DNA from 2 places in the Spartinivicinus marinus genome. Region 1 is predicted to be linked to the other one. Evidence: predicted binding sites of a transcription regulator. Region 1 holds the regulator's gene; the other holds the start of a gene.
The links. Region 1 encodes PhoB, which activates phosphate uptake and scavenging genes when phosphate is short. Its sites were predicted from a motif close to TGTCATANNNNTGTCANA; they were not measured.
Positions count from the first base shown of each region.

Region 2: a site for PhoB is predicted at 9,861-9,878, ahead of OQE68_RS10890 (purple acid phosphatase family protein). Genes of this name have one in related genera too.

Region 1 covers NZ_JAPJZK010000001.1:2,215,076-2,227,350, forward strand. Annotated here, with positions in the region: gene OQE68_RS09970 (HDOD domain-containing protein) at 1-1,153, shown strand, start outside; gene OQE68_RS09975 (hypothetical protein) at 1,165-1,680, opposite strand; gene OQE68_RS09980 (SCP2 sterol-binding domain-containing protein) at 1,790-2,173, opposite strand; gene OQE68_RS09985 (HU family DNA-binding protein) at 2,211-2,486, opposite strand; gene OQE68_RS09990 (rubredoxin) at 3,013-3,180, opposite strand; gene OQE68_RS09995 (chorismate--pyruvate lyase family protein) at 3,316-3,879, shown strand; gene ubiA (4-hydroxybenzoate octaprenyltransferase) at 3,907-4,782, shown strand; gene phoB (phosphate regulon transcriptional regulator PhoB) at 4,993-5,682, shown strand; gene phoR (phosphate regulon sensor histidine kinase PhoR) at 5,685-7,010, shown strand; gene OQE68_RS10015 (response regulator) at 7,286-8,203, opposite strand; gene OQE68_RS10020 (EAL domain-containing protein) at 8,311-10,752, opposite strand; gene OQE68_RS10025 (ABC transporter substrate-binding protein) at 10,981-12,045, opposite strand; gene phoU (phosphate signaling complex protein PhoU) at 12,256-12,275, opposite strand, start outside.
Region 2 covers NZ_JAPJZK010000001.1:2,417,635-2,429,909, forward strand. Annotated here, with positions in the region: gene OQE68_RS10855 (type IV pilin protein) at 8-439, opposite strand; gene OQE68_RS10860 (pilus assembly protein) at 484-3,552, opposite strand; gene OQE68_RS10865 (pilus assembly PilX family protein) at 3,641-4,096, opposite strand; gene OQE68_RS10870 (PilW family protein) at 4,120-4,932, opposite strand; gene pilV (type IV pilus modification protein PilV) at 4,929-5,525, opposite strand; gene OQE68_RS10880 (GspH/FimT family pseudopilin) at 5,557-6,081, opposite strand; gene OQE68_RS10885 (HupE/UreJ family protein) at 6,274-7,485, opposite strand; gene OQE68_RS10890 (purple acid phosphatase family protein) at 7,570-9,756, opposite strand; gene OQE68_RS10895 (DUF2339 domain-containing protein) at 9,992-12,275, opposite strand, start outside.

The sequences.
Region 1 (12,275 bases):
AAATATGCAAAAGCTTTACAGCAATCATGGCCTGCAAGCATTACCCGCTATTCCCCAACTAACCGGCTTACCAACTCTAGTAGAAAACAGCTTGCTAAAAAACGAAACTATTTATATTGACTCAGGCATCCAGCATCAATATATCCGGGTTAAAAATGATGAGTTCAAGCGCATCACCGGCACTGCAACCTATTTGGACATTACGTTACCACTCAGTGAAGTCCATCAGCGCAACTCTAATGCTGAGGATGATATACAGGATATAACCAACGCGGTTGAAAACTTCACTTCCCTAAGAATTAAACAACGGTTAGAGCAAACTATTGAGATTCCGCCCTTGCCAGAAACCGCACAGAAAATTATTCAGCTGCGGGTAGATCCTAATGCTGATATCCGCCATTTAATTGAAGTGGTGGAAAAAGACCCAAGCTTAGCAGCACAGGTAGTCAGCTGGGCAGCATCTCCCTATTATGCGGCCCCTGGAAAAATTCGCTCGATTGAAGATGCCGTGATTAGAGTACTTGGCTTTGACTTGGTCATAAATCTGGCTATTGGCCTATCACTCGGTAAAACCTTAACCCCTCCCAAAAATGAGCCAGAAGGGTTCACCCCCTATTGGAAACAAGCCGCTTACTGTTCATTGGGGGTTGAGGCTATGGTTCGAAAAATTCCTCCCAAACAGCGGCCAGAACTAGGGTTAGCTTACTTAGCTGGGTTGTTACATAACTTTGGGTACTTGGTGCTGTCCTTTGTATTTCCGCCACATTTAGAGCTGATTAATCGGTATCGTGAAGCCAACCCTCATGTCAGCTATGTGGATATTGAACGCCATGTACTAGGAGTTTCGCGAGATCAAATTGGTGGCTGGTTGATGCAGATATGGGACATGCCTGATGAAGTGGCTAAGGCTATTCGCTATCAGAACGATATTGAATATGTTTCTCAACATGCTGAATATGCCTACTTGCTTTATATTGCCTCACAACTATTGTGCAAGCATGGGATTGGTGAGGGGATGGATGAGCCAATACCTGAGAATATGTACGAAACCCTGTCGTTAACGCCAGGTGAAGCTGAAGAGGCTATCAGTAGCTTAATTGAGAAAAGCGAAGCCGTTGAAAACCTGTATAAGTCTTTTAACTCTCTAGGCTAGCCTTTGTAGGTCTATTTTTTTAAAGCAGCCAGAATTTGGTCAGTGGTCCAGTTTTGGCTAATCCAAATTGCTTGGGAAGAAAACATTATAATTTGTCTGATATCGTTGAATTTAAGCCATTCTTGCCCTTTCACTTGACTTGACTTGGAAGCCCTGGCTTTTGCATTTTTCTGCAAAGGCTTTCCCATCGACTGTTCAACCAAGCTCATAACATGCTCAAACCCTGAAAACTGCTGATAACAACCAGAAATAACAGCAGGCTTTTCATCAGTGCTGGGGATATTAGCAATACAGGTTAAAATTTCTAAATAATCGTAGGGGCCAAAAGGCTTAACATGGGCTTGCCCTTTGCCATTATAGTGTCGCCAAACACTTGCCTTAGCTGCTGCAGATAGAGATTTTGTGACGGGCTTCGGGAGCTCAGGCAACTGCAGCAAACCATACCAATACATCAAGTAGGGAAAGCTGACCAAGCTGATACAAGCCACCAACAACAAGGCTATGATGAGTTTTGGCAATGAAGTCATCGTGTCGTAAAAATACCAACCGCTAATTTGACTTCATCTTAAAACAACAGGCCAGCATTACCCGCTGAGCCTGTCACAGCTTAGCCTGAAATTCTTACTTCCTAGACACTTAGGACTGCTTCTTTTTACCCTTAGGCATCCAGTATTTCGTTAACCCTTGGAACCACATCACTTCTTTGGTATCGCCAGTAATTCTCAAGGTCTGTTTTTGAATTGCCTTCATAAATGCCTCTTGGGCATTTGCAGCAGTAAATGTAGTAAAACCTGTATTGGGATCAGCAAACTCCAGGGTAAAGGCTGGTGTTTCGCACTCTCCAGCATGACTCTTAATTAAGCCATTACTTACAATAAAATGCCTGGCAACATGACCATCACGGGTTTTAATTTGAAAACTAAGCTGTTTATCAGCTATTTTTTCTCGCATTTTTTGTTCTTTTTTACTGGCTCTCGCCATTAAAAACCCCATCATCCAGAGCAGAAACCTAAATTTCATAGCCGCTCCTGTGGCTGGTTCAGACCATCCAGACTAGTTACCCGTTAACTACATCCTTAAACGCTTTACCTGGTTTAAATGCAACCGTATTACTGGCCTTAATTTCTATGGTTTCACCTGTTTGTGGGTTTTTTCCTGTTCTAGCTCCACGGTGACGTTGTTCAAACGTACCAAACCCAATAAGTGTTACTTTATCTTGTCGATTAAGGGCGTGGGTAATTTCATCAAGAATGGATGTTAATACCTGGCCTGCCTGCTCTTTAGTTAAATCTGCTTTATCAGCTATTGCGGCAACAAGATCTGGTTTGCGCATGGTTCCCCCCTAACTCAATAGTTATTCAGTGCACGTTGAAGAAAAGTACAAGTTTAGGCCTGCTGCTATTTGTATAAAAATTACTGCTAAGTACTATTTCAGACAAATGGAAGCAAGTCCTAGAACAGACTGTTACTTAATTAGGCTTACTGATTATCAGAATTAGTTGCGCAATAATAGCCTGCAACTGCCTTTTAATATGTCTGATCAGTCAGAAAGGTGTTTTACTTATACACCAATTGTTTTTCACATCAATTGTTTTTATTTCTTATTTATTGCGTACTTATTAAATCTCTATGCGCCTTATACTTATATTTTTTTAAACCATATTTCTAGTAATCACTTACTTTATTGCTTGTTTTCTTCAATTCCTGATAACTTTAGATCAATGAAGTTTAAACAAACGTTCACCCTAGCAAATTTTTTCAAATAAGTCGGCTATTTTATAATTTATTTCATATCGTAAAAACGGAAGCGTTTGATTACATTTAGCTCACAATGACACCCAACCATTGGCGAGCAAACACTAGCCAATTGCAATCATTTCAAAATCCAGCTTACTCACACCACAATCTGGACATAACCAGTCTTCTGGTACATCTTCCCAGCGGGTGCCTGGCGCTATTCCTTCTTCGGGCCAGCCTGCTGCCTCATCATAAATAAATCCACAAACTACACATTGCCATTTTTTCATGTATCAGGCTCCTCACTCACCAATAAGGGCTAATCAGTTATAGTTCACTTACCTTTACTCAAAACTTGCAACTGATAGCAAGATATCGCATTCTGCGCGCCAGACAACTAATCAGTATTAAGTAAAAACTTCATTGTGAGCGCACTATCTATCTTTGAAACTGCTCAGTGGCAGCCTCATCTTAACATACCTACACCCTGGCATGACTGGCTGACATTCACGGGCTCTCTCTCACAACGCTTGCAGGATACCTTTCAATCCCTGTCAGTCAAGTTGATCAGCCAACAGTGGCAACCTGCTCTTCTTTCTGAACAAAAGTTGTTGGGTATTCCAAAACAGCAGTCAGCATTTGTTCGTGAAGTGATTCTTTGTGCCTGCCAGCAGCCAGTGATCTATGCACGCACCGTGATACCCGCATTTACTGGTTTACTAAGCTGCCGGCCACTGCTCAGCCTCGATACAGAGCCACTCGGTAAACTATTGTTTACTCATGCCAGTAGCAAACGTAACCCTAACTTTCAGTACGCTCACTTTAGTCATGAGCAATTGCAAACATTACCCATACCCTCAACAATAACGCACTCAACTATTAATCAAGACTGTTGGGGCAGGCAATCTGTATTTATCATTAACCAGCGGCAACTAGCTGTAAGCGAACTATTTTTACCTACGATTTTTTCATTACAGCAACTAACATAACAATGCTTATTGATAGTGACTAACAGGATGGAACTAACCAGTAGCTCTTCTAACAAACTCAATGCATTTCTGAGTATCACCCGCTTAAACCGCCCCATTGGTATTTACTTGCTGCTTTGGCCAACCCTTTGGAGTTTATGGCTAGCTGCTGATGGCCTGCCAGATTGGCACCTGATTATTATTTTTTGCTTAGGTGTCACAGTGATGCGCAGCGCAGGTTGTGTAATTAACGATATTGCTGATCGTCACTTTGATGGTCATGTTAAGCGAACCCAAAATCGGCCACTGGTTACTGGTGCGATGACGCTGAAGGAAGCAATGGGTTGCTTTGTAGCCCTTTGTATTATTGCGCTGATACTGGTGCTATTTACCAATCAGCTGACGATTTTACTAAGCTTTGGTGCCTTGGCTTTAGCCATTAGTTACCCCTTTATGAAGCGCTACACTCATTTTCCACAAATTGTATTAGGGGCTGCTTTTTCCTGGTCGATTCCTATGGCCTATACTGCTCAAACTGGAGAGCTAAACCACGCTATCTGGTTACTTTTCTGGGCTAATTTAGCATGGACAGTAGCCTACGATACGGCTTATGCCATGGTAGATAGAGACGATGATTTAAAAATAGGCGTCAAATCTACTGCTATTTTATTTGGGAAAGCTGATAAACTTATGATTGGCTTATTACAAATAATTACTCTAGCTTTGTTATCAGGGGTAGGCTATTTATTTCAGCGTGGTTGGCTGTTCTTTATTGGCATCGGTTTAATGGCTGGGCTGTTTATCTATCAGCAGTACTTAATCAAAGATCGTGACCGGTCCCAATGCTTTAAAGCATTTTTAAACAATCACTGGGCAGGCATGTTTGTCTTTGTTGGAATAGTTTGTGATAGTGCTGTTTCTTAGTTTTACCTTATTAGCTCCCTCTTCCTCAGGAAGGAGGAATTAATAGCAGGTAATCACTAGGAAAACTTCTCACTGTGGTATTGAGCCACAGTCATAAAACTCATGGATTGGAAACACTTTCAGGGCAGAGCCACACGAATGTCATTCAAATGTAACATAAAGACTGTGTAATGCTCTGCTGACAACTTGAAAGCGAGAGAAGGCTTGAAAATGGTTGGCAAAAAAATACTCATAGTGGACGATGAGGCCCCCATCCGAGAAATGATTGCAGTCGCACTCGAAATGGCTGGCTACGAATGTCTGGAAGCAGATAACACGCAAGATGCTCATAGCATCATGATCGACAAGAAACCCGATCTGATTTTGCTTGATTGGATGCTACCAGGAACCAGTGGGATTGAATTGGCTAGACGGCTCCGCCGTGATGAAATTACGGCCAATATTCCCATCATCATGTTAACCGCCAAAGGTGAAGAAGATAATAAAATTCAGGGCCTGGAAGTGGGAGCAGATGACTACATCACCAAACCATTCTCCCCCAGAGAACTGGTTGCCCGTTTGAAAGCAGTATTGAGACGTTCTGGCGCTCACGAACCTCAAGAGCCCATCAGGGTTGAAGGACTTGAGCTGGACCCAATCAGTCACCGGGTAAGTATTAACGGTAAGCCGACTGAAATGGGACCTACTGAGTACCGTCTGTTGCAGTTCTTTATGACACATCAAGAGCGAGCCTATACCCGAGGCCAGTTATTGGACCAAGTGTGGGGCGGCAATGTGTACGTTGAAGAGCGTACCGTTGATGTCCATATCAGGCGGCTGCGTAAAGCATTAGGCACCGGCCATGACCGCTTTATTCAGACTGTTAGGGGCACTGGCTATAGGTTCTCAACTAAGGCTTAGCGGTGAAAGTTAACTGGCAAGGCGAAATTATTCAGCGACTCGCTATCACTGTAATAGTCAGTGTGTTGTTTGGAGTAGCTATCGGAGAAGTAGCCTGGGTTTTAGCAATTGTCTTAGCTGGATACCTTAGCTGGACATTGTTACAGGTTTTTCGCCTCAGCCATTGGCTTCAAGAGAGTGAGCACAATCACCTAGAGCCACCAGAAAGTCGTGGTATCTGGGGAGATATTTTTGATGCTATCTACCGGCTGCAGCGCCGCGACCAAAAAGCGCGTGCCCGGCTACAAGCAGTGATTGACCGTGTTCAAGAGTCTACTGCAGCACTGAATGATGCTGTGATTATGGTTGATAATCAGGGCAACCTGGAGTGGTGGAACCAAGCTGCTGAAACCATGCTCGGTTTTAAGAGCCCTGTAGATCAAGGGCAGCTAATCACAAACCTGATCAGAGAGCCAGCATTCTCCAGGTATTTCGACAGAAAAGAGTACCAAGAAGCGCTGGAAGTTCCCTCCCCCATCAATGACCAGCTCATCTTACAATTCAATATTACGCTGTTTGGTCGCAATGATCGCTTGTTGTTAGTACGGGACATTACCCGGCTGCATAATCTGGAGCAAATGCGAAAAGACTTTGTAGCAAATGTGTCCCACGAGCTAAGAACCCCTCTCACAGTGATCAGAGGTTATCTGGAAACCTTGCTGGATAACGCTGATATTTTACCTGAACGCTGGATACGTGCTTTGCAGCAAATGCAGCAGCAGTCAGATCGAATGGAAAATCTGGTCAGTGACTTACTCCTGTTATCACGTCTAGAAACCAGCGATCGACAGGCTGACTTAAAGCCAATTTACTTACAGAAGATCTTGTCAAACATCATTAGTGATGCCAAGGCGCTCAGTGGTGACCGTTGCCATCATATCCAATTGGTTTGTCCAGAAGGTGCAACACTGTTAGGACATGACCGCGAGCTGCATAGTGCTATCTCGAACCTAATCTTTAATAGCGTTAAATACACACCTGCTGCTGGGCAAATTAATGTACATTGGTGGGAAGATGAGGATGGCGGGCACCTTTCGGTGATGGATGATGGAATTGGTATTGATCCCAAGCATATCCCACGTCTCACCGAGCGGTTTTATCGAGCAGACCCTAGTCGCTCAATTAACACTGGTGGTACAGGGCTTGGCCTGGCTATTGTGAAGCATGTACTGATCAGACATAACGCTCACTTAGAAATACAAAGTGAACTCGGTAAGGGCAGCTGTTTTATTTGTCACTTCCCTCCCACAATAATCGCTAGCGAAAACAGCCCAGAGCTAGTGGAATAATCCCCTAAAAGAAATTCGTAATAAACAATAATACCCAAAGCGAAGGGATGAATCACTTTTAGGTGTAAAAATAAAGTGGTATATACTCAAAGCGAAGGATTATTTAGGCGAGGCCACCGAGCGATGAAGCCCCAGGAGTTTAGATAAACTAAATGACTGGGGTGAAGACAGTTTATTGCTCCTGCATAAACTGCATTCACACCATCCTTGGTGCTTAACGACGGTAACAAAGCCCTTGTGCCCTAGGGGTATAAAAATCATTCGCGAAGAGTATATCACCAGTATTTTTTTCCAGACCCTGAAGCAATAAACTTCGATAAATAATCAAATTTCTGTGGGTCTTCATCCACAAAGACCACTGAAATGACAATATTGCCTGCATTGATATTTTTTTCAGGTGCCTGCAGCGTATGAATCAGACAGTTGATTCTGGCTACATCACCTGCACTATCATTTTGCTGCAAATCAATAACCGCCGTATCCAGTAACTGGGGAATACCATGCTCACGGCTAGCAATGACTTTTGCTTCTTTTAAGCTAATATCCTGAATTTCACAAGGGATGGTTTTATCGTGCACTCGTAACTGTGCAGGGCCTTTTGTTGGTTTTTTACCTGCCTGAGGCTTAGCTGCTGCTGATGTACCTCCAGTTAAAGCTGCAACAGAGCCTGATTGAGCAGGAGCGGCTTTTTGAGGAGGTGCCTTAGCTGGTGCCCCTCCAACTGCTTTAGCGCCGAGTGCAGATATTGAGCCTTGGGAAACACTGCTCTCAAGGGCACTTTTGGTGGCTTTCCCTTCTAGCACATCACGGGGTAGTCGCTTGGATAGTACTTTAATGACTTTTTTCACCAGCTGGTCATTAGAGAATGGTTTACCAATGTACTCACTCACACCCGCTTGAATCGCTTGGACAACATTTTCTTTATCGCCCCGACTGGTCACCATAATAAAAGGCGTTTTATTGTACTGATACTCATTACGCATCCACTGCAACAACTCCAGCCCACTTAACTCTGGCATTTCCCAGTCACACAACACCAAGTCGTATTCGCTTTTCTCTAGCATGGACATGGCTTTTTTGCCATTAATCGCTTCTTCAAAAATAAAGTGAGGAAAGCGGTCTTTCACTGCTTTTTTTACCAGGTCCCTGATAAAGGATGCGTCATCAACAACTAATAGCTTTACTTTTTTCATCGTTATGCCAGCCCCTTTGGGCTACACCCAAAAAGCTTGTCTAATGAGAATATAGACTAAATAGTCAATGACCATTGAATGAAATGGCCTGTCTATAATTAAAAATCTTAGCCAGACTTAATCAACATAGGCTCACTATGTTTAGCCAAAAATTGTTCCATTTCTTTAGGCGGGAGTGGTTTGCTCAGCAAATACCCCTGAATAAAGTCACAACCATGAATTTGTAGAAAGTCACACTGTTCGCTTGTCTCTACTCCCTCTGCCGTTAGGCTAATACCAAACTGTTTGGTCATTGCAACAATCGCCTTAAAAATCACCTTACTTTCACTGTTCTCAGGAATTTCATCAATAAAGCTTTTATCTACTTTCAGGTTATCAATAGGTAGTTTTTTTAGTGCGCCTAGCGATGAATAACCCGTACCAAAATCATCCATGGCTATCCCTACTCCTTGGCCCTTAATAGCCTGCAGCATCTCAAAGGACACATCACCAGACTGCATAATGCTGGTTTCAGTTAACTCAATTGACAGGTATTTAGCTTCTAGTTCTGTTAACAACAACTTGTTCGTTACTAGTTGGCATATGTCCATCCGATTAAATTGTATATTTGATACATTTACTGCCACTTTAAGCGGCTTAAAGCCTGCTAACTGCCACTCCCTTGCTTGGCGGCAAGCTTCTTCTAACACCCACTCACCTAACGGCACAATTAGCCCAGATTCCTCAGCTAATGGAATAAAGTGGAAAGGGGGAATCAAACCTTTTTCTGGGTGCTCCCAACGAACCAGTGCTTCACAACCAATTAGCTCACCTGTTTTGAGTTCTAGCTGTGGTTGATAGTGGAGCACCATTTGCCCTTGCTCAATGGCTTTACGTAAGTCGGTTAATAGTTCATGGCGCTCCATTGCCTTGGTTGTCATTGCGTTATGGTAAAACTGATAAGTGTTTTTACCCACATTTTTAGCGTGATACATCGCTGTATCTGCGTGCTTTAATAGCTCCCCAGCTTCTTCACCATCATCAGGATAAACCGTTATACCAATGCTTGCCCCTAAGTGATAACGCTGGCCTTTTAATATAAATGGGTGAGATAGAGCCTCCAGAATCCGTTCTGCAACCAGGCTAGCATCTTCTCCTTTGGCTACCCCATTAAGCAAAATGGTAAATTCATCTCCACCCAGTCGAGAAACTCCTTCATCAGGCTCAATGGTGCTATCAGAAAAGTCTGCAATATTGCGAGAAATTAAATCTTCTGTACGTAAACAAAGCCGTAGTCGATTAGCAAAAGTTTTTAGCAGCTCATCTCCCGCATCATGCCCTAAGGTGTCGTTAACCACCTTAAACCCATCTAAGTCAATAAAGAGTAATGCAAAACAAAGCTTTTGCCGCTTACAGTGGGCTATGGCTCTATTTAACGATTCAATAAACATGTTGCGATTGGAAAGCCCAGTAAGGCTATCCTGATAAGCAATTTTATGTAGCGCAACACCTGTCTCTCGCAAACTATCACGCATATCATTGAAAGCTTTGGCTAAATCACCAATTTCATCTGACTGCCTGGTATCAATGGCCACTTTCATATTGCCTTCAGCAATATCTAAAGCCGCTTGTTTGAGATAGACAATGGGGTTAACAATTAATGAATTTAAAATCCAATACAGTAAAAAGCCACCCACCAACATAGTGCCAAAAGTAATTACTGCCACCACGACTTCAACTCGCTCAGTAATCACATGAACATCAGCCTCTGGCCAGACAGCTACAAGACTTAAGTTTTCCGCCAGTGGAACTAACGACAGGTAAGACTCATTATTATTAAATGGTGCTTTCAGGGTTTCATTAACCTGATTATTCAGTCGACTGAATAACGCTTTATCCATTGTTATTTTATCTGATTTTGGGCTAAATAACGTTTGTCCCTGGCTATCAACCAAAAACATATAGCCATTGTTGCCAATCCGCGCCTGCTGCAAATATTGCAAGAGTTCGCTGGTATCTACTGAGATGACTAAATAGCCACGTAATTTAGCTTCTGCAAATAAGGGATCCATCGATTGGTCAGCTAACCGTACCGCTTTAGACACTAATAATGTCAGGCTTTCAGTATCTGGGTGGAGCATGAAAAATGCCTGGGTTTCCTGATCACTCTCCTTTAAGCGACGAAACCAAGGCTCCCCTCCCTCCTGGTCAGTTTGGTTAGCCACTGGCTCCCAGGTAGATCGCACATCCTCATAACCATCTGGCAACAGCAGACGAATTTCAAAATGATCTGAGTATGTATTTTGATAATTTTGAAAAACTTGTAATAACGGGCGGTAAAGCAATTGATAACGCTTATTTTCATCCAACTGAAAATACCGCTTTAGTAAATTGGTGGAAGCTAATAAACTGATATTGCCGATACTTACTCGTTGCAAATGATTAACCTGAGTTTTTACCTCTTTAATCTTGAGGGTCATTTGATCGAGGGTTTGATGCTCATAAAGCCGCTTTATTTCTTTATAAGCTAAAAAGCCCAGCAGTAGAACGGGTAAAACTACCGTGGGCATCAGCAACAGAATTATTTTCGCCCTTAACTTCATACTGACAGGTACTATTTACTAAAATAACTATTAAAAAACATTATATTCAGTATATTAGCCCGAATACTTCAGCAGAACATATCATTTTTAGACATAGGACACCTCTAATAATTGTTTACAGCTCCAAGCCTTCTGGTAAATTCGCAATCAAGATGCTGTTTTGAAGGTATGCAGGTGTTCTGTTAAAAAGCCCGTTTATTGTAAATGGAAATAAATCTGACTGATTTTCTTTGTTGCAGTGCTTGGCAACGGCAATAATAACTCAAGCTTGTTCATTACTTGAAGAGATGGATATAGCCATGGGCTCCGTTGCATGGACTCTGGAAGCAATGTTTTCGCGGCAGCATTTGGGCTGGAGTACGCTACATAGTGAGCATTTTCTGCCGCATTATGTGGCTCATTTAGAAAGTCGATAAATTTAGCTGCTAGTTGTTTTTGTTCAGATTCCTCAGCCACTGCTAAATAATCTAATATCATCACTGAACCTTCAGCTGGTATAGTAAAATCTATAGGCATACCACTACGCATTAACGCATAGGCTTCTCCATTATAAACCGCACTTACCCATAAGTTTTCGTTGATAGCACCTGTAGCAGGAAAACGAATATCACTCGTCCATAACACAAACGGCCGTTGTTTGGTTAACGTTAATTCTGCTTTTTGTAAAGCATTGATACTGGTACTATTAGCTGAATATCCTAAACTAAGCAAAGTAATTGCCACCGTTTCATGAGCCGTAGGTGGCATTAAAATTTTACTATAAAGCGAAGGGGTTGGATTAATAATATTATCCCAATGCCTAATAGGCTCTTTTAACCTTTCATTATGAAAAGCGATTCCTAATACCTTCCAAAAATAGGGAACTGCAAATTTTTCTAGCAAATTATGCTGTGTTAACCAGCGACCATCAATATGTTGAGTATTTTTTAACTGAAAACGGGTAAGCGGAGTTATCCAGCCACTTGCGATATAAGCTGTTGCTGTTGTTGAGTCAACACAAACAATATCGACCCCTCGCCCATCACTCTCCAGCAATAACAAATTCCTATCATCATCACTGTTATAATATACCAACTTAATTTTTACATTATATTCTTGCTCAAACCGCTTATATACAGCAGGAGATAGATAATTATAACGAATAAGAACACTCAACTCAGTCTGCTCTGTTTTAACTGTGTTACTGACTGCAGCACGAGCTAAAATACCATAGTTACAACCAAGCAAAATAATGATTAGGCAGAATATATTGAATCGCATTATGTGTTAATAATAGCTTTCAATAAGTTAAGTAGCAGGTTTTATTAGTATTTTATTTAAAGGGGGAGAGCTTCATTCAAAGTAGGATGTCGCTTTAGCCCCCTCTCCCTCTAGGCGAGGGCTGGGGTGAGGGTATATTTACTTTAGAAGGGGCTTAGCTTAGAGTACTTCTGCAACATCCTCTGAGAGAAAGAGTGAAATGAAGAAAAACTACTTTTCCATTACTTCTT
Region 2 (12,275 bases), 200 kb from region 1:
CTTTTGATTAACGACTCCATTTATCAGGTGGTAGTTGATTACCATAACTGTCAATGAACAGACTTCCATCGGTAGATTGTGCTCCTACTGGTTTTGCCTCTAGCTTTACACACTCATTAATATCATTGGACATTGGCGGAGTAACATCACACCTCATTGCTGAAACTAGATAAAACTGTTCATGGCTTTCTACTGTATCAGCGTTGTAATCCAAATCCATCAGCTTAGTTGTATATTTTATATTCTCTGTAAAATACCTCTCCTGAGCTTGCATGACTTCAAGTAAAATCGCTTTGCCATCAGCACGCCTGGTTCTCTGCATATGCTCTTGATAACTTGGTACGGCAACAGTTGCTAGCAATGACAAAATAACCACCACTATTAATACTTCAATCAATGTATAGCCTGAGCTATTACTAAACTGAATTTCCATATTCATGCCCTGTTATTCCATATCAGGTATCAACAAACACTTTAATACAATTATTCTTCCCGCCAGAAAGTTTTATACAAAGTATCTCGTTCTTCTAAAGCATCTGTATTAATTTCAGTACCCACTGCAACAACTGGGTCACCTTCCCTTTGAATAACACCTGGCGTGCCAGGTATACCACCATTTTTTAATATAAAGTGACGTTTTTTCTTATTCGGTTCGTTGCTATTACCTGAAGGCACTACCGCTGTCGCATCTTGTAAATTAACAGCATAAAGTAAACCAGTGCCAGCAGAGGGTTTACAAGGATCGCTGCTTTGTTTTGCAGTAGTGGGTTGATGAGTCGTAAACAATAAGACACCTGCATAAGTAGTCGATTCGCCTAGTACTTTTTCACCTTCATGCTCTAGCCTGATAAACCATCCTTTTGCAGCATTTAGTTCAGCCCGAGCTTGTTGTTTTGCATTATCATCTATTCCATCTTGGATAAGATTTTCAGTAGCATCATATAAGTCACCTTCGGTTACAGTAACTAAGCTGCCACTAATAATTGGTCCAAATGGTCGATAGTCCTTAACCATGTAAAAACGATCAGCATTAGTTTTATCAAGCGGATGAGCTCTAAAGCCAGAACCAACTGATAACGCAATATAACTATTATTTGATCCACGCTTTTGTACTAATGAAGGGTCAGCTGCAGAGTAAAAACGGCGTATGCTAGTGCCTGTAGGTTCACCAAGCTTAGCTAATAGATGCCCTTTGGCAAAGTTATTACTACCACTATTTTTTTGATTAATATCAAACCGCCACACTTGGCCACTGATATCTACTGCATAAAAATAATCAACTGCTCCGTTAGAATTAATATCAACCAGCGATAAATTCGCAGGGAAGCTGTATTTCATCTCTGTTAATTTTTCATTAGCACTAGCTTGTGCTGATGCTTCCCAGAGCTTTTCACCCGTTTCAGGATCAACCACATAAATGGCTCGACCAATTTGATCAGGAGCCATAGTCGTTTTTTCATCTTGGCTTGGGTCGTAGCCTGCAGTAAAAAATAATACTGTCTTTAGTTCATCCGCTCCTTTCCATTTTATTTTCGCGATAGTTGGTTTAGACCAAGTTTGCCCTAACTCTCTAAAGTCACCTGTTTCATCAGCCTTACCATCCTTATCTAAATCTCCTTTGATAACCCACTCAAGAATAGGTGACTGACGATTAGTGACGTTTAGCGCATAAATATTATTACCACCCCGGCGCATAGTTAAATACAAATATAAATGCTCACCAGTATCAGCCGAACCATTATTGCTTATCAACAAATCTTTATCATTATTTTTATCTAAATGCCATACCTCAATAGGGCCATCTAAACCATATAATTTTTTCTGGTTATCTTTGGCCTCATTACGACGATAAGCCGTAATATTAGGTAATAACTCCTGAGGAATAAAACTGAACTCTTCTTTGCCTGTTGCTGCATCTATAGCATGTAAAAAACCTTCATTGGTAGTAAAAAATACTGTGGTATCTTTTGTTTGACTATTAGCATTACTATAATAATTGATTACTTTCGGCGTGGTATGCAAAGGATCGCCTATCCGTTGGTTAATATCATCTTTTTTACCATCTTGATCTAAATCATAAATATCAACCCCTCTTCCCCATTGAATGCTGCTTTTTCTACTATCAGAATCAGTTTCTCCCATTAGTTCAAGTGTCAAACTATTATTATTTTCATGAAACTCATTAGCAGACGTAGTGAGTAACACATTTTTAGGTGGATTAGAGTCCGTATAGGTGTATATATTGCGATTTAACCCTAGCTGACTAATCATGCCTCCTTTAAGTATATCAGCACCGTCTTTTTCCGTGCTCCAATAGCTTTGGCTATCTTTGCTAAACCCACCATTATTAAGTGCTTTCTTTCCATTTACATCAACTACATCATTGTTATCATTCAATTTAAAGCGTTTTAAATTACCACTCCAGCGAGGGCCTTTATCTGGTCTGAATAATGTGTAATAGATTTCATCACTATTTTGTAAGCGATTAAAAGAGTCAATGGTAACGGCAGGGGTAACAAAGGTTGTGTTTATATCTAATACTCGGCTAATAATATCATCTAGTGCTTTTTGTAAACCCTCTACATTATCAGCAGAGTAATACTTTCCACCACCATGACGAGCAGTGCTTTTTAATAGCTCAACAGCATCTCCTCCCAAACCAAAACCTCCTATAGTGTATGTAGAAACCGTTTGCTTACCATCAATTTGGTCTGCCATATCGGTGTTTTTCATATACCAGGCGAGTTCATCCATACATCTCCCACTCGCATCATTCCCTTTAGGAAGCTCATTGCTGTTATAGCCACAATTTTTATATAAGCCATTAGGTAAACTTCTACTGGAAATAAGGCTTCTAGTCTTAGCATTAGAAGATGTATCTTTCGTTGGTTTACCATCTGTGAACACAATTAAATTATTATACTGGCATTGATGCTTAATAGGGGATATATATTGATTGCCACTTTTTGAATTGGGTGTACTTTTATCAGGTATACTATTATTACCATAGACTAGAGAACTTCCTGAAAAGTACTGTAACATTTCATGCATTGACTCACTTAAAGGTGTCCAACCAGCTGGTTTATACTTGTTAACCTTTTCCTGAAAGGCTAATTTTGCTTTACTAACTTCTTCTGCTGCCAAATTAATAAAGCCGCCTTCACTTCCTTTTAAATACCCCTTCTCTTTGGCATCAAATCTAGCTAAGCTAATATTAATTCCACTAGTAATTTCAACTAAATTAGCTGCAACATCCTGAATCACTTCCAAACGAGTTAATGTGTAGTCTCTTTTTTTTGAATTATACTGTGGCCGATGTGGGTTAGTTCCATTATCGATCTTAAATTTTTTCTTATAATCTGCGTAAGGTGGCACTATAGTAGGATCACGCATACTTCCAGATGTATCTAATAGTAACAACACATTAGACCTAATCTTATTATTATCATTTTTGTTGAAAAATATTTCTGTATCATCGGCCACAGATAGACTAGTAGTCACTAAGCTTACACTAAGAGCTAGGTAATGTAGTTTAAAGTTAGTCGATTTCATTAGCCTCTCCTGGCCTTAGTTATTTTATCCTTTAGCTTTTAAAACTATTAGTTTTTACACCTTTTTAAAATAGTTTATGAATTAAGTACTATGATTTTGGTGCTGCTAGCATTAACCCTACTGTTTGAGTAGATAATGCACCTATATTTTTTATCTTCGCTCTAGTTTGTAGCTTATAGCGATAACCAGCATAATCTTTACTTAAACTAAACTGGGGAGGTGGCGCCCCCATTGATAAATATTCTAACTCACTGTCACGTTCCACCTTTTCTATCGACAGCTTATCTACGAGCTTTTGCTTTTTATTATTAGCTGATAATGCCTCAACAAAAGGCTCATTATTTTGCTTTAAGTTTGTTACATGCTGCTGAAGTACACTATAGGCAGTATGATATATAACTATATCATACTGAGAGTTACTAGCCATACGCTCTTCAACATTTGCTGATTTTACAGCACTGATACTAATCACCATAAATAATAACAACATAATAAGTGATATAACCAAAGTAGCTCCTTGTTGTGATTTAATAGAATTTTTCATTGCTGATAGTCCTTTATTGCTAGTTAAATACTTCCAATCATATCCAAACTGGCGTTATTAATAGTAAAGGTTGTGCTGTATATATACCGTACTTTATTATCTTTAAATATGAGTTCCCCGCTATCTAGTATGGAATAACTTCGTTCTTTAACTCCTGCAAAGCCATTGTCTTCGCCAGAGTTAACTAGCATACCAATTTTTACAGCTCTAACCTTCAACCAGTCGTTTACTCTATTAGCATTAATATATTGGGTTACATATCCATCATCTCCTGCAATTCCATAAAGTATTTGAAATGCATCTATTCCAGCAATAAGTGGTGCAGGATCAGACAGCCATGTTTTGGTATCAGGATCAAAACCTCGGCAATGTAGTGTTGATATATTATCTAGTTCTTCCAGGTAATATACATTTACTACAACTTTATCACTAGCTACCTTATGCCCTGTACAATCAGTCTCATTTATTGCTTCCAACTGAACAGCAATACGATCATTTTGATTAAGTCCACCGTCATTTGTACAAAACTTGTCTGTTGCTTTACACCCATTCGTTTCATCTGCATAGAAATAATTTAATAGCTCACCTTTATCTGGATTACGGTAACCTGCCATATGAATATCTCGGGAAAGCAGTGCTAACGAAAATCGTCCATTTTCTTGAATACGTGCCAGTTGATCATTATGCTTAAAAGTTAAGCTAATTGACTGAAAAATTTGTAAAACTGCAGCAGTTAAGATTAAACCAAGCAAGACTGCAACCATTAATTCAATAAGTGAAAGTCCTTGCTGATTAGATTTTAATGGCTTATATAAAGCGCCTATTTTATTATTCATAAATTAACCACTATCATTACTTTGCCAGTGAGGTTTTTATAGTTCTTATTTTGAGAAGATATTTTTTTATTAAATGAAGTATTCCAGCTAACTTCTACATGGTAAAGTCCACTTGGACAATTTGTTGTTTTTGTTCCATTGTCGCATGTGATTTCTGCCGTTAAACTTGCCAGTGTATCACTTAAATTGGACCTTGTGTTATTATCATAACCACACATTAACTCCCAGGCATCAAAGTAAGCAAGCTCCTCTGAATTACAATTTGATCCTGACGTTTTTCCTGAGTTATCGCTATAATCACTACACATTTTGCTGGGTTTGGTTTGTTTTTTACAGCCATTATTATATTGGTTAATTGCTTCTATATAATACCCTTTCTCAAGCCCTATAGAGTTTACTCTAATCCGCTCAACTACTTCTTGAGCCAGCCACATTGCTTGTGATCTTTGCGATGAATCAAATGTGCTATTCATAGCCTTAGACTGTAACATTACCTGCCCCAACAAGCCTATAGCCAGTACAAAAATAGATATTAATATTTCTATAAATGTAGCACCTTGTTGATATCGTTTTTGATGGTGTAAGCTTTTCATAATCGAGCCATCCTATTATTTTTTATAAAGTCTACACCGGACATTTTCCAATTGTTTTTACTGAAGGACGTCCCATTAAACTAACCATCACTTCTCTGTTTTTATCATTTTCATTGATACCACAAACATAGAAAGAAATCTGACGCTGTGCTCCAGCTAACATGCCATTATGTCTAAAGCTAATATAATTATTCTGCTGTGAATTTGAGGCAATATAAATACCTTGTTTTACATCTACTATTTTTTTAATTAATTTATCTTCACTTGGGTTAAAATCAGTATTACCATTTTTTTCTACATCTGTGTATATTTGCCACCCCTCTTCCCAACGACTCTGTTTAGCTCCTGCTACACCAATGGTAATAGTTTGGTTGCGTTTTATTGCTTCACTTTTAGCAAGATAAAGGCTTGCAATTAGATTATTTGTTTCAGCTCTTAATTTATAAGAGCGAATAAGGCTATCAAAGCTTGGAACGACAAAATTAACCGTAATAGAAAGCACTGTAAGCGTGATAAGTAGCTCTACTAGAGTAAAGCCAGAAATTTCCTTTTTCATAGCACAATTCCATGTGTTGTCATGCCTATAATTAAGGTTAGTCTTAATTACTTGAAAGAAAATTACTGACTATTACATTATGTGAAGTGAGTTCAGTTATTTGATAGAATTGAATGCAACATCCATATACCCAATTTGAAGTCTTGCCCGACTATTTCATCAGATATTAAAGATTAGGGAATTCTGGCTAGGTTAAATTCGCTGTATTAACCATATAGCTCCCACCAAACTCGTTAATAATGATGAGATACCACCTATCTTCAAACCATATTTCCATTTAAACATTGCATATATTGGAATTAATAATAAAACGATTATAGCTATTTGCCCCAGCTCTACACCAAGATTAAACATTAATAACCTTCCCCATATGTCTTCGCCACCGCTTAACTCTTGCAACAAATAACTAAAACCTATGCCGTGTATCAAGCCAAAACAGAATATAACCCACCAGCGATTGCGATAACGTTGTTTAAATGTTAGATCGTCTTTCGGTTGTTGGTATAAATAATAAAGATTTTCTATACCGAGTATTACAACTGTTAGTGCAATTAATGGCTCTGTAATCGAGGGAGGAATTGAAAACACACCTAATACTGACAGTGCTAAAGTAATCGAGTGTGCCAGGGTAAATGAAGTGACCCACAGTAATAGTTGTTTGAATGCACAAGGAATCAGTAACAAACCGATAATAAATAATACATGATCAAAACCTTGCCAGATATGTGTCATACCCAACCAAATAAAAGAAGGATCAATACTACTGTAGTTTTGTCCATGAATAGTTTTTTTAACAGTACCAGCCTCAGTTATCTGTTGAGCAGATGCTTCCTTTATACTGAAAGGATCTCCCCAACCCTCTACCTGTAACTGACTGTGAGGGTCAGTGTTAAAGAATGTAGTCGTTAATGGCCTACCCCATTCATTCAGCAATTGTTTTACTGGAAGAGACAATGTTTTTTTATCAAAAGTAAACCGCATTCGCATACGGTTATTCGCCATAAAAATTCGAGCATAGTTCTGATGACCACGCCACTGCTCAGCAAACAAGTTATAACGAATGGACATCTCATTCATACCCTGGGGGCATTCATAACTTAGTACATACTGATAAGCAGCAATTTTTGGTAATGCCTTCGCCATGCTACTGCGCAAAAAGCAGGAACGTTTATTCGTAAAAATTCCCCAACCATTGATTATAGCGGGCATATAGCTTGATGGTGGAGCAACTGCTTTATTATTACTAGAATCAAGCTCCAAAAGATTATCACTCGGCAGGGTATAAATAATTTTTACCCCAGGTTTAGCAATTTGAATAGAGGTATCGGTAAATCCACTTAAATGAGCTGAAGCCATCAAGGAAACAGCCCAAAGCAAACTAAAAATTATTATATTTCTAATCATTCTTATTTCTACTAAGAGTAAACTGAATTAGGGTAAACTGAGCTGTTGTATATTTATCTCTGGTATCTCAGGGTTTACTATTTCCTAGTGATCTTCCCCCACTGAAAACTCTACTCGCTCAGACAACTCTAAATAACCATCATTACTAAAAAAACCGACAAAATATTTTCCTTGGCTTAATCCTTTAAAATTTACTGTCCCTAGTGTTGCTGGCGTATAACGCCAGTGGTTCGAAACCTGCTCACCAGGCACTTCCCCCATCTGATACACACCAATCCAATCCTTGTTATTACCATTCGATCCAGACCAGCGCACCACAACCGACCCCCCCTCATTCAAGGCACTTTGTTCCAGTTTAAGTTCTACTACCGGCCCAATATAAAAATGAACACGATCAGCAATTTCCTTATAACCATCGTCAGCAAAAAATCCTACATAATACTCACCATCAGCCAAACCATTAAATGTTAATTGCCCAGATGCTTGATTTGCATATGCCCATTGTGTGGATGAAACTGAACCTGGTGCTTGGTTCTTTTTATAAATACCTATCCAGTCTTTTGTATTACTATACCCATTGTTATAAGTAACCGTTACAGCCTCACCTGTGCGATATTTGGTTTTATTTATGCTAATAACCGTCTCACCATTAGTACTATCTGTAACAGTAAAAGTTTTAACTGCAGACCACTCTGACCACTGTACATTTTTATCCCTATGTCTTACCCTGATAAAATAACTACCATTAGGTAAACCCCGCTCGGGGATTGTCCAGCTTAAAATATCTAACCCTGCGTGAATATCTACGGGCTCATAATCAGGTGAACCAGTATCACCATAAATATTTTCAAAATCCCGTATTTTATCAATGTTAAGCTGTTTGAATTCAGTGTCAGTAGCAATTTGAAACTGAGTGCTATTGATTGATTCTGCTTCAATACTGCTAAATGCTGAGCTTTTAAAAGTATATGGCAACTTAATGGAATTGATAATACTATTAACAATGGTTGGACTGTTTGGCTTTACTAAATCTAGCTTGCGATGAAAGGTATCAATCAGACGACTGTTATAGTGAAATCCTCTTGTTTTGTATAATAATGGATGGCCCTCAGCATAAGTTTCTACCGTCATTTCCCTAGTAGCCAAGTTGATATCGATTAATTGCCAAGCCCAATTAGCAATGGTTTTTTGTACATCATCATAATCCACTTCCGTAGATTGCCCCCAATACTGATCCCAGGCAGTACCACCAGAAATCACATGATAAATGGGCCATTCACGCGTTTGACCACGGGCATACAAATGATGATGTCCACTAATATTTAATACGTGTTTTTTGGTACTGGACAGAAGTGCCATCCATTCATTTCGCAAGGTTTTTGAAATATCGCCAATGTACTGTTCTGCCTGGTAAGGATGATGAATAACACTAATTATCCAATCAACATTGTTATCTACATCTGCTTTACTCAACACTTGAGTCAACCAATTTTTCTGTGCAAAATCAGTTTTCATACTATTAAGGTGAATGATCAATAAACGACCTTGTTGATAGGCATAATAGCTTTCATTTGTTGCACCAGAAATACCTTGATAGCTCAAGCCATCGTAGAAAAAATGTGCACGATAGTGCTTCAACTTACCATCAGAGTAATATTCATGATTACCTACTGTCGTCATAATGGGTACATTAGGTGAAATGGCTGCCGACTGGGCAAAATGCAAATTTTCGTAATGGTCTAATGTACCCACATCAACCTGATCACCAACATTAAGTACTAAATTAATACTTTCTTCAATAGGAATAGAGTATTTTTCTTCTAACTTACTTTTAGCTGCTTTCACTAACTGCTCATAGCGATTTTGATTACGAATTTGGTGATCACCCATTACTAAAATACGATAATGACCGGATCTTTCACCGACCTTCGGCTGTGTTCTAAAACGATATACTGCTGAATACTCTTCACCTGTTTTAACTCGATAATGATACAGTGTATCTGGTTGCAAACCAGTAAGTTGAACCCCATGATATCGATAGCCAATAGCAAGTAGTTGATTGTTACCAGTCGCTTTCTGGTTTAAATCAGATGAATTCAAACCATACTCAACTAATGACTCAGCCCCTTTTACCGTTTTCCAAGAAATCCAAATAGAGCTTTCAGTAGGGCTTTGTAAGTAAGGCTTAATTGAAGCCATAGAGATTTTGGAAAACAATATCAACAAAGTCACCATCCCTGCAGATATCACTCTGTATGGTAATTTTTTCATATATCTCTCTTTTATTAAACAGACGTAGTTGGATACTTTATAGTTTTTATTCTTAGTGTAACTACCATATTTAGCAGAGCAGCATTACAGCTAGAAGTTAATCAAGTGACAATTATGCGTCATTTTAGTAAAAAGTAAAAATTATAATTAGATGATAAATTTCTTGCAGAGTGCTTCCAACAAGAAGCAAAAAAAATAACTTAGTGTATTCTCAGCTACTCTTTATACCCTTTATTTATGCCTCTTCTTTCATTTTCTGAAACTGATAAGCACCAACCAGTAAAATCGTACCAACAGCTATCATAACCAGCATTTTATGGAATAATGAATAATCTTGCATATCGTAAAGGACTAATTTCACCGTACATGCAGCAAACAATAGTAATGACAGCCTTAAAATATTTCTGTAGTATTCCTGCAGTGTCATAAATAAAATTACAAGTGCATGTACTAGCAAGGCTATTGTTGTAGCCACAACCAAAATATTACCAAATAGCAAATTAATTATTGCCAAGTAACTAAGCAGTAAAATGCCATGACCCACCCATATTTGAATATTAAATGTTTGGTAGTTTTTCCAAAATATCTTATTTTGATAGCAGCGTTTATGGGTTATATAAAGACCAAGACAGCCATAGAGCACCAAAATAATAATACTAATAGCACTACCTACCTTTGTAGTGAGAAGGTTAGGTATTAATATAAGCAGAAATAATATAAGAATATAGTTTAACTTGAAAACAGCATGCATAAATGCAAATACTGGCTGGTGAAGCAAACAATAAGTCATAACTAACAATGTAGGTAGTAAACTCACAGCTATGTTATTTACAAAACCATAGCTACTTGTAAACCCATAAACTAGTGCCGTTAAACAGAAGCAAAATAAATAATAACCGAGTCCATATGATAACTGGTACTTTGACTGCTTCAATCGCTTAATGGTGAAAGGATGCTCTATTAAAAATAACAAACTTACACTGAGTAAAGTAATAATAATATTGACCAAAGTAGTTATACTAAATACAGTCACTGCTGCTACAAGAGCATTGAATACAGTAATAATAGTAGCAAGATAAAAGATTATATAAAACTCAACAACCAACTGTTTAATCTTTAACAACTGATTTAAACACCAACAAATAACTAACGATATCCAAAAGGCACTAACAATAAACTGTGGATAATGTCGATAAATATGTGGAAGCGGAATAAATGGAACTAGCAAATAAACAATTAATCTTACTGTGTCAGCTGCTTTAGTTAAACGGCTATCTTCTACTGTAGAAGCATATTTATAAAATAAAGGAAATGCCCAACCAGTAAAGAGTAACTCAAACCATGCCATCTTAGTCAGTAATGTTTGATCAGAAAAATGGAATGAGCCTACTTGTATCCCTCCTTTAACAATAGCAATTATAAAACACAATGGATGCAACCAAGCAAAAAGTTCACTTACCTTTAGTTTTAACTTAAGAGATCCAAAAAGTAATACTGCCCAAGGAATAATTGCCAGATTCAACCAAACCAGTTGATACTGTGCTGACACACTCAACAAGAAAAACACTGATAAGCCAATCGCTAATGGCTCAGATAAAATAAGTCGGTATTGCTTATAAAGACTATCATTATCAGGCTTCAGGTAATTAATCAGCACATATAAAAAAGCACTAATAATTATCAAATTAATTGCAAAATTATACCATAATTGACTACCAATGACTGGATACTGGCCAGTAAAAATATGGCTGAGACATAAACTAATAATATCTAAAGCCAAAAACACAGGTATTACTGCATAAGCTATCCCCTGATAAAGGTTAACCAACTTTGTTGAGTTAAGCTTAAATTGGTCAACAAAACTAAGCTGATTAACTAAACTGAAGGCGACTATAACACACAACCAATTGAACCAACTTATCATTGGCTGCGCTAGCCAATAATAAGTTATTTGATTATTTACGCCAAAACTGCTTAGTAAATTAATCGCTGTAATCAAACTAATTACAGGAACTATATAAGCAAGCCATTCGGTCAGCCTTAATTGATAGTATCGGTTACGCCACATCAACCAAACCAGAATAGGTACTGCACTCATTGCCAACCAATTTAAATTACTAATAAAACACACAATTAACCAAGTACAAATGCCAGCTAGACTGACACCTTCATTAGCATAATTTGTAATAATTTTTTCAAATGATTTTTGTTCATCAAGATAGTGCTGATTAAGTTTAAAGCATCCCCAAAGCAAGCCAATAAGTCCCATCAACGGTAGTAACACATCCATAAGCAGGAAGCTTTCACTTAACCAGTCAGCAAAAATAACATCTGCAACTAGCTTTATTAGTGCAATCGCATAAAGAAAATAGCCTTCAATTCTTAGATAGTAAGCTTGGTAATTATGGCCAAAGTAAACTAAAGCTAAACCTTCAACACCCAACAGGATACCAAACCAATTTAGTGGTATTAAGGCAAATAATGCGCAAGCTAATTGCAGTGAGGCTACTAATGAAACA